Regions from separate parts of the Pseudomonas sp. Fl5BN2 genome, predicted to be linked through region 1. Evidence: predicted binding sites of a transcription regulator. Region 1 holds the regulator's gene; the other holds the start of a gene.
The links. The regulator sigma-54, encoded in region 1, starts transcription at its own class of promoters, with help from an activator protein. The targets are predictions, from matches to a motif close to ANTGGCATNNANNTTGCTNT.
Positions count from the first base shown of each region.

Region 2: a site for sigma-54 is predicted at 2,681-2,700, ahead of flgB (flagellar basal body rod protein FlgB). Genes of this name have one in related genera too.

Region 1 is NZ_JAAARL010000005.1:154,799-159,371, reverse strand. Features, by position in the region: gene rapZ (RNase adapter RapZ) at 1-679, opposite strand, end outside; gene ptsN (PTS IIA-like nitrogen regulatory protein PtsN) at 682-1,146, opposite strand; gene hpf (ribosome hibernation-promoting factor, HPF/YfiA family) at 1,159-1,464, opposite strand; gene GV819_RS08830 (RNA polymerase factor sigma-54) at 1,544-3,037, opposite strand; gene lptB (LPS export ABC transporter ATP-binding protein) at 3,220-3,945, opposite strand; gene lptA (lipopolysaccharide transport periplasmic protein LptA) at 3,945-4,490, opposite strand; gene lptC (LPS export ABC transporter periplasmic protein LptC) at 4,477-4,573, opposite strand, start outside.
Region 2 is NZ_JAAARL010000006.1:124,700-129,272, reverse strand. Features, by position in the region: gene flgA (flagellar basal body P-ring formation chaperone FlgA) at 1-614, opposite strand, end outside; gene GV819_RS10410 (chemotaxis protein CheV) at 690-1,622, shown strand; gene cheR (protein-glutamate O-methyltransferase CheR) at 1,666-2,493, shown strand; gene flgB (flagellar basal body rod protein FlgB) at 2,742-3,149, shown strand; gene flgC (flagellar basal body rod protein FlgC) at 3,153-3,596, shown strand; gene flgD (flagellar hook assembly protein FlgD) at 3,612-4,340, shown strand; gene flgE (flagellar hook protein FlgE) at 4,371-4,573, shown strand, end outside.

The sequences.
Region 1 (4,573 bases):
TGTCCTGGAACATCTCTTCGACATCAGGCTGGGCGGCCAGGTACTCGGCCACGGGAGCGTCCAATCCGGATTGGGCGCGCAGTTCAGGCTTCCAGTACGGGTTGGGCAGGCAGCGCACATCGAACACTAGATCGGCGTCTACCGGCATGCCGCGTTTGAAACCGAAGGACTCCACCAGGAATGCGGTGCCAGGCTCGGGCTGATTCAGCAACCGCAGCTTGATGGTATCCCGCAGTTGGTAGAGGTTCAGATTGGTGGTGTTGACCTTGAGGTCCGCCAGATCGACGATCGGTCCCAGTAACTGGGTTTCGTCGTGGATGGCTTCCGCCAGTGAGCGATTGGCGCTACTCAGGGGATGCCGGCGGCGGGTTTCCGAGAAGCGCTTGAGCAAGGTTTCTTCATCGGCGTCCAGATAGAGCACATCGCACTGGATATGCCGACTGCGCACTTCTTCCAACAGCTCGGGGAAGCGCGACAGGTGGCTGGGCAGATTGCGTGCGTCAATGGATACTGCCACCAGCGGTTGGGCCAGTTCAGTGTGAATCAACGCACGTTCGGCCAGCTCGGGCAGCAAGCCGGCTGGAAGGTTGTCGATGCAGTAGTAGCCGTGATCCTCAAGAACGTCGAGGGCGGTGCTTTTACCTGAGCCGGAACGGCCGCTGACGATGATCAAGCGCATGATTACTGACCGTTTTGCTCGTCCAGAACAACCTGATACAAGGCTTCGTTGCTGGTGGCACTGCGCAGCCGGTCACGGACTTCCTTGCGATCGAGCATGCTGGCGATCTGCCTGAGCAGTTCCAGGTGTGCGTCGGTGGCAGCTTCCGGGACTAGCAGGACGAACAGCAGATCGACCGGGGCGCCGTCGATGGCGTCGAAATCGATCGGTGCGTCCAGGTGCATCAGGGCACTGATGGGGGACTCGCAGCCTTTGAGGCGGCAGTGGGGAATCGCGATGCCGTTGCCAAAACCGGTAGAACCGAGTTTTTCACGGGCGATCAGGCTCTCGTAGACATCCTGCATCTCCAGATCGGGCACTTCACGGCTGATCAGGTTGGCAATTTGTTCGAGTGCGCGTTTTTTACTGCCGCCCGGCACGTTCACCAAGGAACGGCCGGGGGTCAGGATACTTTCAAGTCGGATCATGGGGGGAGAGTGTTAGCGACCCGTGCCTTGGAGAAGGTGGAGGTGCTTTTCCTTATGCTTTTTCAGTTGACGGTCAAGCTTGTCCGTGAGCAGGTCGATTGCGGCATACATATCGTCATGTTCTGCATTGGCGACGACCTCCCCACCGTGGATGTGCAAGGTGGCTTCGATTTTCTGCTTCAACTTCTCGACAGCCATGGTGACCTGCACATTGGTAATCTTGTCGAAATGCCGCTCCAGCCGGTCGAGTTTTTCGCCGATGTAAGCGCGCAGAGGTTCAGTCACTTCGAGTTGGTGTCCACTGATGTTGACTTGCATACAGCTTCTCCTTCGTTGCCAGTGCATAAAGCGGCAGGCTGGGTTGCCTGCCCCTGAAACGCTGTGGCCAGCCCTGCGGTCAAATCAACCGCTTCCGTTCGCTGGAAGGCGCAATCCCAAGGGATTCGCGATACTTGGCGACGGTACGGCGGGCTACCTGAATGCCTTGTGCCTCCAGTAAACCAGCGATCTTGCTGTCACTCAACGGCTTTTTCTGATTTTCCGCAGCCACCAGTTTTTTGATGATCGCGCGGATCGCGGTGGACGAGCATTCACCGCCTTCCGAGGTGCTGACGTGGCTGGAGAAAAAGTATTTCAGCTCATATATGCCCCGTGGGGTATGCATGAATTTTTGCGTGGTTACCCGGGAAATCGTCGATTCGTGCATACCCACCGCTTCGGCGATGTCATGCAGCACCAACGGCTTCATTGCCTCGTCACCGTACTCGAGAAAGCCGCGCTGGTGCTCGACGATCTGGGTGGCCACTTTCATCAGGGTTTCGTTGCGGCTCTGCAGGCTCTTGATGAACCAGCGGGCTTCCTGCAGTTGGTTGCGCATGAAGGTGTTGTCGGCGCTGGTGTCGGCCCGACGCACAAAACCGGCGTACTGGGCATTGACTCGCAGGCGTGGCACGGACTCCTGATTCAGCTCCACCAGCCAGCGTTCGTTGTCCTTGCGCACGATGACGTCCGGAACCACGTATTCGGCTTCGCTGGATTCGATCTGTGAGCCTGGACGCGGGTTGAGGCTCTGCACCAGCTCGATGACCTGGCGCAGCTCGTCCTCCTTGAGTTTCATGCGGCGCATCAGTTGGCTGTAGTCGCGGCTGCCCAGCAGGTCGATGTAGTCACTGACCAGGCGTTGGGCTTCGCTCAGCCAAGGGGTTTTCGTCGACAGTTGGCGCAATTGCAGCAGCAGGCATTCGCCCAGGTTGCGGGCGCCGATACCGGCCGGTTCGAATTGCTGGATGCGGTGCAGGACGGCTTCGATTTCGTCCAGCTCAATGTCCAGTTCGGGATCGAAGGCCTCGAGAATTTCCTCGAGGGTTTCGTCCAGGTAGCCCTGATTGTTGATGCAATCGATCAGGGTTACGGCAATCAGGCGGTCGGTGTCCGACATCGGAGCCAGGTTCAGTTGCCAGAGCAGGTGGCTTTGCAGGCTTTCACCGGCCGACGTGCGGGTAGTGAAGTCCCACTCGTCATCATCGCTGCTAGGCAGGCTGCTGGCGCTGGTCTGGTAGACATCTTCCCAGGCGGTATCCACCGGCAGTTCGTTGGGGATGCGTTCGCTCCACTCACCGTCCTCGAGGTTATCCACCGTAGGGGCGGTTTCCTGGTAGGAGGGTTCCTGGATCTCGGTGTTGGGCTTGGACTCGGTGTTGTCGGCCAAAGGATCGCTGTTGTCGAAGTCGTCGCCTTCTTCCTGGCGTTCGAGCATCGGGTTGGACTCCAGCGCTTCCTGGATTTCCTGTTGCAGGTCCAGGGTCGACAATTGGAGCAGGCGGATGGCCTGTTGCAGCTGCGGTGTCATCGTCAGCTGCTGGCCCATTCTCAGGACTAGCGATGGTTTCATGGCAGGGGCTTAACACCTTATTTGCCGGCGCACATGCGCCATCCACTACAGGGCGCCGGAGCGCCAAACATAAGCAAATTATATGCCTGAAACTGAAGTGTTTGCCTAGAGCGCTGTAACAATAAAGTTTGTAGGGAATTATTGTTCCCGGCGCTCTGGCGTCCAGCCCAACACCTCAGCCCTTACAGGCGGAACTCATGGCCCAGGTAGACTTCCTTGACCAGTTCGTTGGCCAGGATGGTCTCGGCATCGCCTTCGGCGATCAGTTGCCCGTCGTTGACGATGTAGGCGGTCTCACAGATGTCCAGAGTCTCCCGGACGTTGTGGTCGGTGATCAGTACCCCAATGCCCTTGGCCTTCAGGTGGTGGATGATCTGCTTGATGTCGCCAACCGAGATCGGGTCTACGCCGGCGAACGGTTCGTCCAGAAGGATGAACTTGGGGGCGGTGGCCAGGGCCCGGGCGATTTCCACTCGGCGGCGTTCACCGCCGGACAGGCTCATGCCGAGGTTGTCGCGGATGTGATTGATGTGGAATTCCTGCAGCAGGCTTTCCAGTTCCTGACGGCGACCGGCCTTGTCGAGTTCCTTGCGGGTCTCGAGGATGGCCATGATGTTGTCGGCCACCGACAGCTTGCGGAAGATCGAGGCTTCCTGGGGCAGATAGCCGATACCCGCGCGGGCGCGGCCGTGCATCGGTTGGTGGCTGACATCCAGGTCGTCGATCAGGACGCGGCCCTGATCGGCCTGGACCAGGCCGACGATCATGTAGAAGCAGGTAGTCTTGCCGGCACCGTTGGGGCCGAGCAGGCCGACGATCTGACCGCTGTCGATGGACAGGCTGACATCACGCACGACCTGGCGGCTCTTGTAGCTCTTGGCCAAGTGCTGGGCTTTTAGAGTTGCCATTACTGGGCCTTTTGCTCGTCGGTTTTCTTTTTCGGCTGGATGACCATGTCGATCCGCGGACGCGGCGCGGTGACCGAGGTGCCATTGGCGCGACCGGCGTTAGCCACTTGCTTGACGGTGTCGTAGACGATTTTCTCGCCTTCGGTGGTGTTGCCGTCGTTGATAACCTTGGCCTTGTCGATCAGTACGATGCGGTTCTGCTGGGCATGGTACTGGATGGTCACGGCGTAGGCCTGGACCGGTTTCGGGTCGGTCTGTTTCTGCAGTTGCTCGAAATACGCCAGGTTGCCCACGGAGGTCACCACGTCGATTTCGCCGGTTTTTGACCGGGTGATGGTCACGGTGTTGCCGGTGATCTTCATCGAACCCTGGGTGATGATTACATCGCCCTTGTAGGTGGCCACGCCATTCTTGTCATCGAGCTGGGCGTCGTCGGCCTGGATGCGGATTGGCTGTTGGCTATCGTTCGGCAGAGCCCAGGCGCTCACGCTTCCCAGTGCTGCGCCCAGACTGAGCAAAATCGGGAGGGTTTTAACGAGCCTCATACTGTCCTCTTACGTTCGATAGCAGGTTCATCCTGCCGTCTTTCAAATACGCTTTCATTCCCTTCGCCGTAGTCACGCCGCCG
Region 2 (4,573 bases), on a different contig from region 1:
GCCGAAATCACCACCTGGTCGCCTTTGCGCACCACTTCGGCCTGCTCCAGGTGAGCCAGGGTGATGAGTTGGTCGGCTACCATTGGTCGGACAAGTTTCTGCCCAATGGCTTGGTCCACCGAGGTCAAGTAGCCCTGATTGTTCTGGCTGATATCCCGCTCGCGCAATACCACATCGTCCGGTTCGATGATTCCAGTACGTTTAAGGGCGCGCGAGCTGGTAACAACTTCGCGAAACAGTTTGACCTGCGCCGGTACAAACACCGTCCAGGGCGAGGCGCCTTCGCAGCGTACCTTGACCGTGACCCGTCCTAGTGGCTGCGCCGGACTTTCCAGGCTTGCTGTCAATTCCTTGTCGCAAGCGGGCATGTGCATGCGCGGGTCCAGTTGGTTAACCTGGATTTCGTAGCGTCCTTCCGTTTGACTGGTGGCCAGATAGTCTTCTACCGTGAATTCAAGAAACCCTTGAGTGACGCCGATAAGAAGATCAGGCAGGGTGAGCGAGTCAGCAACGGCAGGGCTGCCAGGGTTTAAAATGCACAGCGCCGACAACCCGCAAAGCAATTTGCGGTAGTGTGATGTCAGGCGTCGGAAAAATGTCGTTTTGGCGTTCATAACAGTTAAAAAGCAAGCCCCGTGCCGTTTAGTAATGAGCGTGCGTCGGATCTTAAAGCTTTGGGGAGTCTGGGCATGGCTGGTGTAATGGATTCGGTGAACCAGCGCACGCAATTGGTTGGGCAGAATCGCCTGGAGCTGTTGCTTTTCCGTCTTGATGGGGGGCAGCTCTACGGGATCAACGTATTCAAGGTTCGCGAGGTGCTGCAATGCCCCAAGCTGACCGTGATGCCCAAATCCAGTCCTGTGGTGTGCGGTGTCGCGAATATTCGAGGGGCGACCATTCCGATCCTGGATCTGGCAATGGCCACTGGCTCTGGCGGATTGAAAGATCAGAGCAATCCGTTCGTCATCATCACTGAGTACAACACCAAGACCCAGGGGTTTCTGGTGCGCTCAGTGGAACGCATCGTCAATATGAACTGGGAAGAGATTCATCCGCCGCCCAAGGGTACCGGGCGTGATCACTACCTGACGGCGGTGACCCGGGTGGATAACCAACTGGTCGAGATCATCGACGTGGAGAAGGTGCTCGCGGAAGTCGCACCTACTTCCGAAGCGATTTCGGTCGGTGTGGTGGATGTCGAGACCCAGCACAAGGCAGTTTCCCTGCGGGTGCTAACCGTCGACGACTCGTCGGTGGCGCGCAAGCAGGTCACTCGTTGCCTGCAGACTGTGGGTGTTGAAGTGGTGGCCTTGAATGATGGTCGGCAGGCACTGGACTATCTGCGCAAGTTGGTGGATGAGGGCAAGAAGCCGGAAGATGAGTTCCTCATGATGATTTCCGACATCGAGATGCCTGAAATGGACGGCTACACCCTCACGGCCGAGATACGCAACGATCCACGCATGCAAAAGCTGCATATCATCCTGCATACTTCGTTGTCAGGCGTATTCAATCAGGCGATGGTGAAGAAGGTCGGTGCCGATGACTTCCTTGCCAAGTTCCGCCCTGATGACCTGGCATCCCGGGTAGTCGACCGGATCAAAGCAGCAGACCATAGCTGAGGGCACCAGCCCTTGGCGGACATAGATTTAAGAGGCGGCAGCATTGTCTACGGGTAATTTGGATTTTGAACAGTTCCGGGTCTTCCTGGAAAAAGCCTGTGGTATTTTGCTCGGGGAAAACAAGCAATATCTCGTCTCGAGCCGTCTCAACAAACTGATGGAACAGCAAGGCATAAAAACCTTGGGTGAGTTGGTTCAGCGTATCCAGACCCAACCTCGCAGCGGATTGCGCGAGATGGTCGTGGACGCCATGACGACCAACGAAACCTTATGGTTTCGTGACACCTATCCGTTCGAGGTATTGAAGAACAAGGTGCTTCCCGAGGCGATCAAGGCCAGCCCCAACCAGCGCCTGCGGATCTGGTCGGCCGCCTGCTCGTCGGGGCAGGAGCCCTACTCGCTGTCGATGTCCATCGATGAGTTCGAGCGCAGCAATATGGGACAGTTGAAGATGGGGGTGCAGGTCGTGGCCACCGATCTGTCCGGAACCATGCTCAATAACTGCAAGACCGGCGAGTACGACAGTCTGGCGATTGGTCGTGGCTTGTCGGCCGAGCGTCTGCAGCGCTTTTTCGATCCCAAGGGGCCGGGGCGCTGGGTGATCAAGGCGCCGATCAAGAGTCGGGTGGAATTTCGCTCGTTCAACCTGCTGGACAGTTATGCCAGTCTCGGCAAGTTCGATATCGTATTTTGCCGTAACGTGCTGATCTACTTCTCGGCCGAGGTCAAGAAGGACATCCTGATGCGCATTCACAGTACTCTGAAGCCGGGTGGTTACCTGTTTCTGGGGGCTTCCGAAGCGCTCAATGGCTTGCCAGACCATTATCAGATGGTGCAATGCAGCCCGGGGATCATCTACCAGGCGAAGTAAGCAGCGATTGCGCAATGAAAAAGGAGGCCTATGGGCCTCCTTTTTTATGCGCGTCATTTGAGCTGTACAGGCTGAAAGCGGCAGAGCGATTGCCGCTTTGCCGGCGTTTCGCGGAAAGTCATTGCCGCTTTTCTGGCATTGCCGCGGCATCTGCGCCAGCAATCCCTTGATTTACGGGGCTTGCGGACTTGGCACGCAGCTTGCTACATCCAGGTTACGAAAAATCAGGTCACCCAAAGGTTTCCGACATGAGCATCAGCTTCGATAAAGCGCTCGGTATCCACGAACAGGCTCTTGGCTTTCGCGCCAAGCGTGCCGAAGTACTGGCCAACAACATCGCCAACGCCGATACCCCGAACTACAAGGCTCGGGATCTGGACTTCTCCGCGGTGCTCGCCGAGCAGAACGACAAGGTTAAGAACGGCGCTTTCGCGTTGAACATGACCAACAACCGGCATATCGAAGCGCAAGGCTTGAGCGGTGGCGATGAGTCCCTGCTGTATCGCACGCCGATGCAACCCTCGATCGACCAGAACACCGTGGATGCCCAGCTTGAACAGTCGAGCTATGCGCAGAACTCAGTGGATTTCCAGGCCAGCTTCACGCTGCTTAATAGTAAGTTCAAAGGGCTGGTTGCAGCCCTGCGCGGAGAGTAATCCATGTCCCTTGCCAGTGTTTTCAATATTGCCGGTAGTGGCATGAGCGCTCAGACCACCCGTCTGAACACCGTCGCCAGTAACATCGCCAACGCCGAGAGCGTGTCGTCAAGCATCGATCAGACCTATCGCGCTCGTCATCCGGTATTCGCCACCATGTTCCAGGGCGCGCAGAGCGGTGGCACTGATTCGCTGTTCCAGAATCAGGATGCTGCAGGCCAGGGCGTACAGGTGCTGGGCGTGGTCGAAGACCAGAGCAATCTTGAGGCCCGCTACGAACCTAATCATCCAGCCGCCGACGCCAAGGGTTATGTCTACTACCCCAACGTCAACGTGGTGGAAGAGATGGCCGACATGATCTCCGCCAGCCGTTCGTTCCAGACCAATGCGGAAATGATGAACACCGCCAAAACCATGATGCAGAAGGTCCTGACCCTGGGTCAGTGATAAGGGGCGAATCCAATGAGCGTTACTGATACCACCAACGCCCCATCCCTCAAGGATGTGCTGGCCAATTCGTCGAAAAAAACCACGACCACCAGCGCCGATGGCCTGGCGGCGGCCACTAACAGTGCGACCGGCAAGCAGTCCCTGGGCAAGGATGCGTTCCTCAAGCTGTTGGTGACTCAGCTGAACAACCAGAACCCACTCGATCCTCAGGACAACAGTGCGTTCGTTGCCCAGTTGGCGCAGTTCTCCACCCTCGAGGGCATTACTACCCTCAATACTTCGGTGAACTCGATCACAGGCAACTACAAATCGTCCCAGGCCTTGCAGGCTTCTTCCCTGGTGGGCCGTTCGGTCATCGTGCAGACCGGTACCACTCAGGTGGATACCAGCAAGAGCATGACCGGCTCGGTGACCGTACCGTCCAGCGTGAGCTCGGTCACCGTGACCGTCACCGACAAGGCTGGCAACACCGTCAAGACTATCGACATGGGCAGTCAGAAAGCCGGCAATGCCAGCTTCGTCTGGGATGGCACCAAGACCGACGGTACCAAGGCAGATCCGGGTAATTATACCTTCAAGGCCAGTACCACCATTGATGGCAAGGGCACTGACTTGGTCACCTACCTGCCGGCAACGGTCAACAGCGTCACTATCAGCCAGACCGGTGGTGAATTGATGTTGAACCTGGCCGGTATGGGCAGCCCGATTGCCCTGTCCAAAGTACAAACCATTGGTATCTAGAGCCGACTAAACCGGCACAAGGAGTGGAATATGTCTTTCAATATCGGCCTTAGCGGTCTCTACGCTGCCAACAAACAGTTGGACGTTACCGGCAACAACATTGCCAACGTCGCGACCACGGGTTTCAAGTCATCTCGTGCAGAGTTCGCCGATGTGTACTCGGCCACCAAACTGGGCAGCGGCACTCAGGTCGTGGGTAACGGTGTGCGCCTGGCCAACGTTTCCCAGCAGTT